Regions from separate parts of the Streptomyces sp. NPDC008092 genome, predicted to be linked through region 2. Evidence: riboswitches for the same ligand, from Rfam matches in the RefSeq annotation. Region 2 holds a riboswitch; the other holds the start of a gene.
The links. Region 2 has a riboswitch for cobalamin ahead of ACFZB3_RS20270 (cobalamin biosynthesis protein). Riboswitches for the same ligand answer to the same signal wherever they lie in the genome.

Region 1: another riboswitch for cobalamin. It lies ahead of metE (5-methyltetrahydropteroyltriglutamate--homocysteine S-methyltransferase); the one in region 2 lies ahead of ACFZB3_RS20270 (cobalamin biosynthesis protein).

The regions. Positions count from the first base shown of each region.
Region 1 covers NZ_JBIBHY010000013.1:50,314-57,332, forward strand. The annotation lists gene ACFZB3_RS35655 (TAXI family TRAP transporter solute-binding subunit) at 1-29, opposite strand, end outside; gene ACFZB3_RS35660 (MazG nucleotide pyrophosphohydrolase domain-containing protein) at 137-571, shown strand; gene ACFZB3_RS35665 (hypothetical protein) at 579-2,039, opposite strand; gene ACFZB3_RS35670 (DUF6204 family protein) at 2,267-2,626, opposite strand; gene ACFZB3_RS35675 (histidine phosphatase family protein) at 2,757-3,308, opposite strand; gene metE (5-methyltetrahydropteroyltriglutamate--homocysteine S-methyltransferase) at 3,471-5,780, opposite strand; cobalamin riboswitch at 5,951-6,167, opposite strand; gene ACFZB3_RS35685 (aminotransferase class IV) at 6,506-7,019, shown strand, end outside.
Region 2 covers NZ_JBIBHY010000006.1:66,301-73,319, forward strand. The annotation lists gene ACFZB3_RS20255 (GH25 family lysozyme) at 1-683, shown strand, start outside; gene ACFZB3_RS20260 (inorganic phosphate transporter) at 858-2,114, shown strand; gene ACFZB3_RS20265 (hypothetical protein) at 2,133-2,360, shown strand; cobalamin riboswitch at 2,517-2,657, shown strand; gene ACFZB3_RS20270 (cobalamin biosynthesis protein) at 2,758-3,708, shown strand; gene ACFZB3_RS20275 (cobyric acid synthase) at 3,705-5,252, shown strand; gene cobN (cobaltochelatase subunit CobN) at 5,249-7,019, shown strand, end outside.

The sequences.
Region 1 (7,019 bases), on a different contig from region 2:
CTGCCGATACGGGGGAGCAGCTTGGACATGCGCGCGATCCTGCCAGCCGGTCCCCGTCCTGACCAGGGCGGGGGGACGGGGCCCGGGGCACGGCGGCGGACCGGGACTGTCAGTGGCGGCCGCTAGAGTCGTTCGCATGACCAGTTCCGTCCCCGGTGCCCCGACGGGTACCTCGCCCGCCCGCCTCGTCCGGGAGTTCCACCACGCCTTCGGCCTGGACACCCGCACCACGCCGGCCGAGGTGTCCCCCGAACTGGCCGCGCACCGGGGGGAGCTGCTCGCCGAGGAGGCCGCGGAGGTCGCCGAGGTCGCGGTCGACGGGCCCCTCGACCGGCTCGCGCACGAGCTGGCGGACGTAGTCTACGTGGCGTACGGCACCGCGCTGGTGCACGGGATCGACCTCGACGCGGTGCTCGCCGAGATCCACCGGTCCAACATGAGCAAGCTGGGGCCCGACGGGCAGGTGGCCCGCCGGGCCGACGGCAAGGTGCTCAAGGGGGAGCACTACCGGGCGCCGGACGTCTCGGCGGTGCTGCGCCGGCAGGGCTGGATACCGGGCGGCGCGGCCTGACCCGGGGTCAGAGGCTGCCGCCCGCCAGCTTCCACTCGCGGTGCAGGGCGCCCAGCGGGATGCCCCGTTCCAGCACCGGTGTGCCGAAGACCGACAGCTGGAGGCGGAGGGTGCCGGAGAGGTCGACCCCGCCGTACAGGTTCCAGGTGCCCTGGACGTCCGCGCCCGGGGTCGCGGAGGTGGCGGTGACCGTGCCGGTCGCCTCGCCGCGCAGGTACGGCGCCAGGTCGGCGGTGACGCCGACGCTGCCGTAGAGGCCGACGGAGGCCTCGGCGCCCAGCGTGGTCCGGACGCTTCCCGACGTGGTCACGGAGGTGCGCACCGGCGTGCTCGTCATGGTCGAGCTGCTGACCGGCGTCCAGCCCTGGGCCGTGCCGAAGGTGCCGCCCGCCTTGAAGCCGCCCTTCAGGTTCTGCTCCACGTCGACGGTGATCTTCCCGTCGCCGCTCACCTGGAGGTAGCAGGTCAGGTCGAGGTTGACGACGACGGGGACCGCGCCGACCTGGAGGACCGGGTCGGCGTGCAGCTTGGCGAACGGGATGCGCAACGGGGTGGCCGTGGCCCCGGCCCGGCCCCTGACCGCCCAGCCGGAGTCCCAGTCGCCGGAGACGCCGAGGTAGGCGGAGCCGGGTGCGGTACCGGTGCCCGCGCCGCCGTAGGCGAAGTCGACCTGCGGGGCGACCTGGACGAAGCCGGAGACCGAGGCCGCGGCGGAGGCCGGCGCGCCCTCGGCGGCCGGTATCCCGGTGCTGACGTCCAGGCGGAGGCTGCCGAGCGGCACGGTGGCACCCTCGGGGCCGACGTGCACGTCACCGGCCTTGGACCAGGAGACCTTGACGTCGGGCAGCAGCTTGTCGACGTCGAAGGCGGCCGGGTCGACGGGCACGGTGCCCTTCGCGGTGTCGTCGCCGAGCAGGGCGTCGAGGGTCGCCGGCTCGGTCTGCACCTCGGTGCCCGCGTCGGTCTCGCCGAGCACCTTGGTCACCTTGGCGAGCAGTCCGTCCGGGGCGCCGGGTGCGGGGGCGCTGGCGATGACGTCACCGACGGCGGTCTGCCGGGCGGAGGCCGATGCCGACGTCGAGGGCGACGGCGAGGGGCTCGGGGAGACGGCCGGGGAAGCAGGCTTCACCGTGCCCGCCGAACCGCCCGCCGAGCCGCCGTTCGAATGGCCGGGCGTGTTCCCCTTCGCCGCCGCGGATATGACGGCACGTCGGGTCCTGCTGTCGTACGAGGCGACGGTGAGCGTGGTGCGGTGTGCCGGCCGGCCCGCACCGGCCGAGCCCGCGGCCGTGGTCGCGGCGGTGGCCGGTGCGGCGGCGACGGCGAGCGTCCGGTCGTCCGCGCCGGCGGCGGCGGTGGAGTCGTCGGAGACCTGGGCGGCCTCCCGGGCGTGATCGTCGGCGGCCTGGTGCTGCGGCGCGGAGCAGCCCGCGGCGAGGAGAAGGGCGGTCACGGCGAAGGCGGGCATGAGGGCATGCCCGAGCCTTGTGCGTCTGCGCAAGGTCAGTCCTGAGGGTGGGGGGTGACGAAGAGGCACCGATCATGGTTACCGGCGAGTAGAACTGGTCGGTAACTCGGTGTGGCCCCGAGCATGCCACGCCCGGGGCACAGGGTCCCCACAATCCGGCCACATCCCGACGTGACCTGAACCACGGCGAATTCAGGCCGCCCTGGCCGTATCCAGGAGAGTCGGAGTCAGTCCCGCCGCTGCGCGGCCGCCCGGCGCTGCCGCTTGCCCAAGGGCGCCTGGGAGAGGTCCTCCGCGCTGGACCGCAGGTTCTTGTAGCCGTAGCCCCGTTCGGTGAGCCACGCCCTCGCCGCCTCCTCGGCGCGCTCGGTCGCCTCCAGGATGTCCTCCTCTTCCTCCCCGGTGTCCTGGAAGCGGAAGGTGAAGGCCGGGCGGGCGGCGATGTCGTACGTGAGGTGGCCCTCGGCCGTGAAGGCCGCGCGCAGCACGTCGTGTTCGGCGGCCCGGGAGAGCAGTTCGGCGCGCTGCTCGGCGCCGAGGCCGTCGAAGACGCCGCGGACGGTGACGCGGAAGGTGCGGGTGGTCATGGCGCGACCCTAGGCAGGACGGGGCCCACCGCTCCACCGCATTTCCGGCGCCCCGCCGGACACCCCCCGGCCCCCGGCCCCCGGTCTCCGACTGCCGGTCTCCGACTGCCGACCTCCGACCGGCGGGTGTCTAACCGCCGACCTGGCCGAGCCGCAGGTTCCAGCGTCCAGGCCCGCCCGTGACCTCCGTCGCCGACAGCGGCGGGACGTCCACCCGCCAGAACGCGGCCTCGGGCGCCCCCAGCACATGCAGCACCATGGCCCGCACCACCTCCGGCTCCACCACGGCGATCGTCCGGCCGATGGTCAGGCCCGTCCGGTCCAGCCAGCCGGCGACCCGGGCACACAACTCCCGTACCGATTCGCCCCCGTGGGGCGCGGCACCCGGGTCGGTCAGCCACTGGAGCAGCGCGTCGGGTTCGGCGGTGCCGACCTCCTCCAGCGTCCACCCCCGCCAGCGGCCCGCGTCCAGGCCCGACAACTCGGGCTCCGCCGAGGCGTCGAGGCCCAGCGCGGCCGCCGTCTCCCGGCAGCGCACGCTGGGGGAACAGACCGTCTCGCCCGCGGCCGGCAGGGACAGCGCCACCGCCTCGGGTTTCTCGATAGAGTCACCGTCGTCGAAGCGGGCCCGCCGCAGCGAGGGAGTGATGGCGGGGGCTATGAGGACGACTCGGCAGGTCACGGGCGGAAGTTCCTCCTCGGTCGGACAGCAGACACCGGCGACTGCAGATACCGGCGACTGCAGATACCGGCGGAGCCAGGTGTCGGTGACGGCGGGTGTCGGTGACGGCGGGTGCCGGACGCGCACGACAGTACGCCGTCCGGCACCCGCGCCAGGAGCCGGCTACAGCTCCGCGCGCACCGATCGCGCCGCCGCGACCAGGTTCTCCAGGGCGGCCCGGACCTCCGGCCAGCCGCGGGTCTTCAGCCCGCAGTCGGGGTTGACCCAGAGCCGTTCGGCGGGGATGGCCGCCAGGCCGGTCCGCACCAGGGCGGCGGCCTCCGCCGGGCCCGGCACCCGGGGCGAGTGGATGTCGTAGATCCCGGGGCCGGCCTCGCGCGGGTAGCCGTGCGCGGCGAGTTCGCGGGCGACCTGCATGTGCGAGCGGGCCGCCTCCAGGCTGATGACGTCCGCGTCGAGGTCGTCGATGGCCTGCACGATGTCGCCGAACTCGGCGTAGCACATGTGCGTGTGGATCTGCGTCTCCGGACGGACTCCGGAGGTGGTGAGCCGGAACGCCTCCGTCGCCCACGCCAGGTACCCGGGACGGTCGGCGGCCCGCAGCGGCAGGGTCTCGCGCAGCGCGGGCTCGTCCACCTGGATCACCGAGGTCCCGGCCGCCTCCAGGTCGTCCACCTCGTCGCGCAGGGCGAGGGCGACCTGGCGGGCGGTGTCGCCGAGCGGCTGGTCGTCACGGACGAACGACCAGGCCAGCATGGTCACCGGCCCGGTCAGCATGCCCTTGACCGGACGGTCGGTGAGGGACTGGGCGTACGACGTCCAGCGCACCGTCATCGGCTCGGGACGGGAGATGTCGCCGGCCAGCACCGGCGGGCGTACGTACCGGGTGCCGTACGACTGGACCCAGCCGTGCCGGGTGGCCAGGTACCCGGTCAGCTGCTCCGCGAAGTACTGGACCATGTCGTTGCGTTCGGGTTCGCCGTGCACCAGGACGTCCAGGCCCGCCTTCTCCTGGAAGGCGACCACCTCCTGGATCTCGGCCCGCAGCCGCGCCTCGTAACCGGCCGTGTCGGTCCGGCCCGCCCGCAGGTCCGCCCGTGCGGCCCGCAGTTCGCCGGTCTGCGGGAACGAACCGATGGTCGTCGTGGGCAGCAACGGCAGCCGCAGGTGCGCGCGTTGGGCGGCGGCGCGGTCGGGGTACGGCTGGGCGCGGCGGGCGTCGGCCGGGGTGACGGTGGCGCAGCGGGCACGGACGGCGGGATCACGGGTGATCGGTGAACCCGCTCGGGAGGCCAGGTCGGCGCGGTTGGCGGCGAGTTCGGCGGCGATGGTGTCGGGGCCCTGGGCGAGGCCCCTGGCGAGGGTCGCGATCTCGGCCGTCTTCTGCTTCGCGAAGGCCAGCCAGCGCAGGATCTGCGGTTCGATGTCCCGCTCGGCGGCGGTGTCCAGCGGCACGTGGAGGAGGGAGCAGGAGGCGGCGACGTCGACCCGGCCGGCGAGGCCCAGCAGGGTGCCGAGGGTGGTGAGGGACGCCGACAGGTCGTTGACCCAGATGTTCCGGCCGTCGACCACACCGGCTACCAGCCGCCTGCCGGGCAGCCCGCCGACGGCGGCCAGGGCGTCCAGGTTGGCGGCCGCCGCCCCGGTGAAGTCGAGGGCGAGCCCTTCGACCGGGGCCTTGGCCAGCACCGGCAGGGCCTCGCCGAGCCGGTCGAAGTAGGAGGCGACCAGGAGCTTCGGCCGGTCGGTGCGGGCGCCGAGATCCCGGTAGGCGCGGGCGGCGGCGTTCAGTTCGGCCGGGGTGCGGTCCTGGACCAGCGCGGGCTCGTCGAGCTGCACCCACTCGGCGCCGGCCGCCCGCAGGTCGGCGAGCACCTCGGCGTACACCGGGAGCAGCCGGTCGAGGAGGGTGAGCGGGTCGAAGCCGGCGGGCGCGCCGGGCGTCGGCTTGGCGAGCAGCAGATAGGTGACCGGGCCGACCAGCACCGGCCGGGCGGCGAGCCCGAGGTCCAGCGCCTCCGTCAACTCGTCCACCTGCTTGGCGGAGTTCGCGGCGAAGACGGTGTCCGGGCCCAGCTCCGGCACCAGGTAGTGGTAGTTGGTGTCGAACCACTTCGTCATCTCCAGCGGCGCGATGTCCTGCGTACCGCGGGCCATGGCGAAGTAGCCGTCCAGGGCATCGGCTTCGACGGCGGCGCGGTGCCGCTCGGGGACGGCGCCGACCATCACGGTGGTGTCGAGGACGTGGTCGTAGTACGAGAAGTCGCCGGTCGGCACCTCGTGGAGGCCGGCCTCGGCGAGCTGCCGCCAGGTGGAGCGGCGCAGCCCGGCGGCGGCGGCCCGCAGGGCGTCGGCGGTGACCCGGCCCTTCCAGTAGCTCTCGATCGCCTTCTTCAGTTCCCGGGCCGGCCCCTGACGGGGGTAGCCGTACACGGTGGCCCGGGCTGCCGCGGCTGCGGACTTGGCTGTCACGGAGATCTCCTTCGCGAGACGATTCCCTGAGATCCCGGTGACGGGACGAGAGCGCGAAGGGGTGACGAACCGGACGGCAACGGTCGTACGCCGTGAACGAGTACGCGACCGTCCGTCCGATATGCACGCCGACCCGCCCACGAGGTCACCGGGATGTCCGCGCACGAGTGGTCCGCGCACGGGCAGATGGCAGGTCTTCGGACTCGCGGGCACGCCCTCCCTCCGGAGGACACCTACTGGCCGTCGCTTCCCGGACCCGGTGGATCCAGTGCGTATGACGGCGGTCGTTCCCGCTCACCGCTGCGGGGCAGTCCCGGATTCCCACCGGGTTCCCTCTTGCGACGTCCCGTCTGGCGGAGGGGACGAACCAGCTGCACGGCCAGCTTAACGCGCCCCGAGGGCGCTACGGGGGTGGCCGTCGTCGCGGAAGTCGGTCCGCCTCGCTTTCGGTCCGGCCGGCTTCCGGTCCGGCTCGCTTCCGAATCGGCCTGCCTCCGAACCGGCCTGCCTCCGAACTGGCTCGCTTCCGAACCGGCCTGCCTCCGAACTGGCTCGCTTCCGAACCGGCCTGCCTCCGAACTGGCTCGCTTCCGAACCGGCCTGCCTCCAAACTGGCTCGCTTCCGAACCGGCTCGCTTTCGAACCGGCCTTGCGTGCGCCTAACGTGGCCGGGCACGGCCGCCGGGCCGTGGGCAACGGCGGGAGGGGGGATCGCCATCGACCGCGTGGAGGTCAACGGGGCGGAAGCGGACAGCGAGGATCTGAAGCTGCTCGCGCGGGTCAACTACGCGCATTTCACCTCGATGCAGGTGCGGGACGGCGCGGTCCGGGGGCTGGATCTGCACCTGGCGCGGCTGGACGGGAGCGCCCGTCAGTTGTTCGGCAGGGGGCTGGACGCCCAACGGGTCCGGGACTGCGTGCGGCACGCCCTCGCCGGGGGCCCGGACGCGGTGTCGGTCCGGGTGACGGCCTTCACCGGAAGGCTCGGTGACGTGGTGCGCGGCGAACTCGTCGAGCCCGACCTGGCCGTGGTGACGAGCGCGCCGGCGGAGGCGCAGCCCGGACCGGTGCGGCTGTGCGCGGTCGAGTACGAGCGGGACCTGCCGCACGTCAAGCACGCCGGGACGTTCGGGCTCACGCTCCGTCGGCGGCAGGCGGTGCTCGCCGGGTACGACGACGCGCTCTTCACCGACCGGTACGGCCGGATCAGCGAGGCGTCGGTCTCCAACATCGGCTTCC
Region 2 (7,019 bases):
TGGGCACCGCCACCGCGCTCGCCGGCACACCGGCCTCCGCGGCGAGCCTGCCGAAGGGGCACGACGTCTCCTCGCACCAGAAGAACGTCGACTGGCCGGGCGCCAGGGCGAAGGGCGCCAGGTTCGTCTACATCAAGGCCACCGAGTCCACCACCTACCGCAACCCCTACTTCGACCAGCAGTACGACGGCTCGCGCAAGGCGGGCATCAGGCGGGGCGCGTACCACTTCGCCCTGCCGGACAAGTCGTCGGGCGCCCGGCAGGCCGCGTACTTCGTGAGCCACGGCGGCACCTGGACGGCGGACGGCTGGACGCTGCCGCCCGCGCTCGACGTCGAGTACAACCCGTACGACAAGAAGCACAAGTGCTACGGGCTGAGCAACTCCCGGATGGTCGACTGGATCAGGTCCTTCAGTGACGAGCTGAAGCGGGAGACCGGCCGGCGGCCGGTGATCTACACGACCACGAACTGGTGGAACCTCTGCACCGGCGGCAGCAGCGCCTTCGCCGCCGATCACGCGCTGTGGATCGCCCGCCACGGCTCGGCGGACGCCGGGACGCTGCCGGCCGGATGGTCGTCGTGGACCTTCTGGCAGTACGACAACAGCGGCAGCCTGCCGGGTGACCAGAATCTCTTCAACGGGTCCGCGGGACGGCTGAAGTCGTTCGCCATGGGCCTCTAGCCAAGGGGCGACCGGGCCGCCGGACCGGAACCGGGACGGCGGCCACGCCCCACCCCGTCCGGGGCCACCCCGAAGTCGATCCCATACACCCCCATGACCGCCCCAGTTCACCTTCCGTTCATCCAGGTTGCCTACGGTCCAACAGCCAATGACCTCGAAAGATTGCCTGGGTAAATGGAAAACTTCTCGCTGATCCTCGCGATTGTGGTAGTCACCGCACTCGCGTTTGATTTCACGAACGGTTTCCACGACACCGCCAACGCGATGGCCACCACCATCTCGACCGGTGCGCTCAAGCCCAAGATCGCGGTGACCATGTCCGCCGCGCTCAACCTGGTGGGCGCCTTCCTCTCGGTGGAGGTCGCCAACACGATCTCCAAGGGTCTCGTCGACGAGAACGGCATTCGTCCCGAGGTCATCTTCGCGGCCCTCGTCGGCGCCATCCTCTGGAACCTCGTGACCTGGCTGGTGGGCCTGCCCTCCAGTTCCTCGCACGCCCTCATGGGCGGTCTGATCGGCGCCACCGTCGCCTCCGCCGGCCTCGGCGCGGTCCACGGCGACGTGCTCGTCACCAAGGTCCTGCTCCCGGCGGTCGCCGCCCCGGTCGTCGCGGGCCTCGCGGCGGCACTCTCCACCCGCCTCTCCTACACGCTCTCGAAGAACGCCGAGGACGAGGCCACCCGCAAGGGCTACCGCGCCGGCCAGATCGCCTCCGCCGGCCTGGTCTCGCTCGCGCACGGCACCAACGACGCACAGAAGACGATGGGCATCATCACCCTCGCGCTGATCGCGGGCGGTGCCATCGCCCCCGGCTCGAACCCTCCCACCTGGGTCATCCTCTCCGCCGGCCTCGCCATCGCGCTCGGCACCTACATCGGCGGCTGGCGGATCATCCGCACCATGGGCACGGGCCTGACCGACCTCCGCCCGCAGCAGGGCTTCGCCGCCCAGACCAGCGCGGCCACCGCCATCCTGGCCTCCTCGCACCTCGGTTTCTCGCTCTCCACCACGCACGTCGTCTCCGGCTCCGTGATGGGCGCGGGCCTCGGCCGCAAGGGCGGCACGGTCCGCTGGTCCACCGCGACCCGCATGATGATCGCCTGGGTGCTCACGCTCCCGGCCGCCGCGCTGGTCGGCGCGCTCGCCGAGTCCGTGACGGACCTCGGCGACTGGGGCACGGCCGCCGTCGCCGTCTTCCTCGTGGCCGCCTGCGCCGCGATCTGGAAGCTCTCCCGCCGCGAGGTCGTGGACAGCAGCAACGTCCTCGGCACCGAGGAGCCGGCCGGCGTGGTCACCACGGCGATCGCCGCCGTGACCCCGCCGCCCGCGGGCCCGGCCCCGGTCACCGTCACGGACGGCCTGACCGCCACCATCCCCGCCCCCGCCTCCGCCCCGGCCGCTCCCGCGACCGACCCGGCCGCCACCGTCTGACCCCGAGGAAGCACCGACATGAACATCGACTGGGCAGCCATCGGCTCCGTCTTCGGCGTCAGCCTCGTGGCCACCGTGGGCCTGGTGGCCCTCTTCACCCTCGGCATCAAGGGCCTGTCCGCCCGCGAACGCGCCGCCGCCCAGGGCGACTCCGCGGTCCTGGCCGTGACGGCCGCCTACCTCTGCTTCGCCGCCTGTGCGGCCGCCGTGGCATGGGGCATCCATCTGATCGTGGCGAAGGCCTGACACCACAAGGTCCGCCGCAAAGGGCCTCGTCGGCGCCTCGAAGGCTCCTCTCCGTCCGTACGGAGAGGAGCCTTCCGCATGCCCCACGGGCCCCGCTGGGCAACCGGTGTGGGCCTTCCCACACACTCCCCTCGCAGGTCAAAGGCAAGTTGACGGGTCTTCCGGGGGCGTGGTGGACTTCCGGAGCCATGTACCGCGGCAAGGGAGGAAGCCGGTGTGAATCCGGCGCGGTCCCGCCACTGTCACCGGGGTAGCAATCCCCGGAAGCCAGGAACTCCCACCGCCGGTCTCGTCGAACCAGGGCGCGGACACCCTGAGTGAGGACATAACGCCATGCGCGGCTGCCGAACGAGGTTGAGTACCCGGCCCGTCCCCGACCCCGCGGCCGGCTGAGCCGATGGGTGCCGATCGCGTCTTCGCGTACGGTGCCGCCGCCGGCCTTCTCGGTGATCTGCTGCTCGGCGATCCGCGCCGGGGGCATCCGGTCGCCGTGTTCGGGCGGGCCGCCGGGGCCGTGGAGCGGGTGCTGTGGCGGGACCACCGCGGGTGGGGCGCGCTGCACACCGCCGTGTGCGCCGGCGGCGCCGTGGCGCTGGGCGCCGCGGCCGAGCGGGCCGTACGGCCGTCCGCCGCCGCGTCCGTCGCACTCACCGCGGCCGCCACCTGGGCCGTCGTCGGGGGCACTTCGCTCGCGCGCGAGGCCCGCGGCATCGGGCGGGCCCTCGCGGCGGGTGATGTCGAGGCGGCCCGCGCCCGGTTGCCGCATCTGTGCGGCCGGGATCCGCAGGCCCTGGACGCGGACGGGATCGCCCGGGCGGTCGTGGAGTCCGTCGCCGAGAACACCAGCGATGCAGTCGTGGGGGCGCTGGTCTGGGGGGCCGTGGCCGGCGTCCCCGGGCTGGTGGGGTTCCGGGCCGTCAACACCCTGGACGCGATGGTGGGACACCGGTCCGCCCGGTACCGGCGGTTCGGGTGGGCCTCGGCGCGGCTGGACGACGTGGCCGGGTGGCCGGGAGCGCGGCTCACCGCCGTCCTGGCCGCCGTGGCCGGAAGTGACACCAGGGGAGCGGTACGGGCCTGGCGGACCGACGCGGTGAAGCATCCGAGTCCCAACGCGGGGCCGGTGGAGGCGTCGTTCGCCGGGGCGTTGGGGGTACGGCTCGGGGGGACGCTGTCGTATGGCGGGCGGGTCGAGCACCGGCCGGTGCTGAACGGGGAGGGGCGGACTGTGCAGGTCGCGGACATCGAACGGGCGGTGCGGTTGTCGCGGCGGGTGGGGTGGCTGGCGTTGGGGGTGAGCGCGGCGGGTGCCCTGCTGCGCGGAGCGCTCCCGGGAAGGGCGTCATGAACAACGGTGGTCTCCTCGTGGCCGGTACCACCTCCGACGCCGGGAAGAGCGTCGTCACCGCGGGTGTCTGCCGGTGGCTGGTGCGGCAGGGTGTGAAGGTCGCGCCGTTCAAGGCGCAGAACATGTCCCTCAACTCCTTCGTCACGCGCGAGGGTGCCGAGATCGGCCGGGCGCAGGCCATGCAGGCGCAGGCCTGCCGGGTGGAGCCGACCGCGCTCATGAACCCCGTGCTGCTCAAGCCCGGCGGCGAGCAGAGCAGTCAGGTCGTGCTGCTCGGCAAGCCGGTCGGTGAGCTGAGCGCGCGGGGCTACCACGGCGGACGGCAGCAGAAGCTGCTCGGCACCGTGCTCGACTGTCTCGCCGAGTTGCGGGGCACGTATGACGCGGTGATCTGTGAGGGGGCCGGCAGTCCGGCGGAGATCAACCTGCGCCGGACCGACATCGTGAACATGGGGATCGCCCGGAACGCCGGGCTGCCCGTGCTCGTGGTCGGGGACATCGACCGCGGGGGCGTCTTCGCCTCCTTCTTCGGGACCGTCGCGCTGCTCTCGCCGGAGGACCAGGCCCTGGTCGCCGGGTTCCTCGTCAACAAGTTCCGCGGGGACGTCTCCCTGCTGGAGCCGGGCCTCGACATGCTGCACGGGCTCACCGGGCGGCCCACCTACGGCGTCCTCCCCTTCCGGCACGGCCTCGGCATCGACGAGGAGGACGGGATGGGGGTCCCCCCGCGCGAGCGAAGCCGAGCGTGGGGGAGGGTGTCCCCGCGCGGGACCGTCCGGGAGTCGAACACCGCCCCGCCCGTCGGGGAGGACGTGCTCCGGGTCGCCGTCTGCGCGATCCCGCTGATGTCCAACTTCACGGACGTGGACGCGCTGGCCGCCGAACCCGGCGTCGTGGTGCGGTTCGTGGACCGGCCGGAGGAGCTCGCCGACGCCGACCTGGTCGTGATCCCGGGGACCCGGGGGACGGTCCGGGCCCTGGAGTGGCTGCGCAAGCGGGGGCTCGCGGACGCGCTGCGGCGCCGGGCCGCCGAACAGCGGCCCGTGCTCGGCATCTGCGGCGGCTTCCAGATCCTCGGCGAGCACATCGAGGACGACGTCGAGAGCCGGCGCGGACATGTGGCGGGGCTCGGTGTGCTGCCCGTGCGCGTCCGGTTCGCCCGCGAGAAGACCCTCACCCGGCCCGTCGGCGAGGCCCTCGGCGAGCGGGTCGAGGGGTACGAGATCCATCACGGCGTCGGTGAGGTGACCGGCGGCGAGCCCTTCCTGGACGGCTGCCGGGTCGGGCAGACCTGGGGCACGCACTGGCACGGCTCCCTGGAGTCGGACGGTTTCCGCCGGGCCTTCCTGCGCGAGGTGGCGGCCGCCGCGGGCCGCCGGTTCGTGCCGGCCCCCGACACCTCGTTCGCCGCGCTGCGCGAGGAGCAGCTCGACCGGCTCGGCGACCTGATCGAACAGCACGCGGACACGGACGCGCTCTGGCGGCTCATCGAGTCGGGCGCGCCGCAAGGACTGCCTTTCATTCCACCGGGAGCGCCCGCATGAGCACTGTGTTGTTGTTGTCGACCGCAGACACCGATCTGCTGGCGGCCCGGGCCGCCTCCGGTGCCGGCTACCGGATCGGCAATCCGGCGCGCGTCGACGTGACGGCGGAGCTGCCGGCGCTCGTCGAGGGCGCGGACATCGCCGTCGTACGGCTGCTCGGCGGCAAGCGGGCCTGGGAGGACGGGCTCGCGGCCCTGAAGGCCGCCGGGATCCCGACCGTGCTGCTCGGCGGCGAGACGGTGCCGGACGCCGAGCTGATGGCCGAGTCGTCGGTGCCGGCGGGCGTGGTCGCCGAGGCGCTCCGGTACCTGGTCGAGGGCGGCCCCGGCAACCTCACCGAGCTGGCCCGGTTCCTGTCCGACACCGTGCTGCTGACCGGTGAGGGGTTCACCGAGCCGCAGAAGATGCCCGAGTACGGCGTCCATGGCTCCCGTACCCGGGAGAGCGGCCGGCCGACCGTCGGGGTGCTCTTCTACCGGGCCCACGAACTCAGCGGCAACACCGGCTTCGTGGACACCCTGTGCGACGCGATCGAGGCGCGCGGCGCCAACGCCCTTCCGGTGTACTGCGGTTCGCTGCGCGGGGCGGACCCCGGGCTGTACGAGCTCCTCGCCGGGGCCGACACACTGGTCGCGACCGTCCTGGCGGCCGGCGGCACGCACGCCTCGCAGGCCTCGGCCGGCGGCGACGAGGAGGCCTGGGACATCGGGGCACTCGCCGACCTCGACGTGCCGGTGCTGCAGGGCCTCTGCCTGACCTCCTCCCGGCAGGCCTGGGACGAGTCCGACGCCGCCCTCTCCCCCATGGACGCGGCGATGCAGGTCGCGATCCCGGAGTTCGACGGACGGCTGATCACGGTCCCGTTCTCCTTCAAGGAGCAGGGTCCTGACGACGTCCCGGTGTACGTCGCCGACCCCGAGCGGGCCGGACGCGTCGCCGGGATCGCCGTACGGCACGCGCGGCTGCGGCACAAGCCGAACGCGGAGAAGAGGATCGCGCTGGTCTTCACCGCGTACCCGACCAAGCACTCCCGGGTCGGCAACGCGGTGGGCCTCGACACGCCCGCGTCGGCGGTGCGGGTGCTGGACGCGCTGCGGGACGCCGGGTACGTGGTCGACGGACACCCCGACAACGGCGACGAGTTGATCCACCGGCTCATCAACGCCGGCGGCCACGACGTCGAATGGCTCACCGAGGAGCAGCTGGCCGCCGCGCCCGCGCGGGTGCCGCTCGCGGACTACCGGGCGTGGTTCGAGAAGCTCGACCCGGAGCTGCGGGACGGGATGACCGAGGCGTGGGGTGAGCCGCCGGGCTCGCTGTACGTCGACGGCGACGACGTCGTGCTGGCCTCCCTCCAGTTCGGGAACGTCGTGGTGATGATCCAGCCGCCGCGCGGTTTCGGCGAGAACCCGATCGCCATCTACCACGACCCGGACATGCCGCCGTCGCACCACTACATGGCCGCCTACCGGTGGCTGGAGAACAGTTTCGGCGCCGACGCGGTCGTGCACATGGGCAAGCACGGCACGATGGAGTGGCTGCCGGGCAAGGGGCTCGGGCTGAGCGCCGGCTGCGCGCCGGACGCGGTCCTCGGCGAACTCCCTCTGATCTACCCGTTCATCGTCAACGACCCCGGTGAGGGCACCCAGGCCAAGCGGCGCGGGCACGCCACCGTGGTCGACCACCTGGTGCCGCCGATGGCCCGCGCCGACACCTACGGCGACCTGGCCAAGCTGGAGCAGCTGCTCGACGAGTACGCGCTGGTGT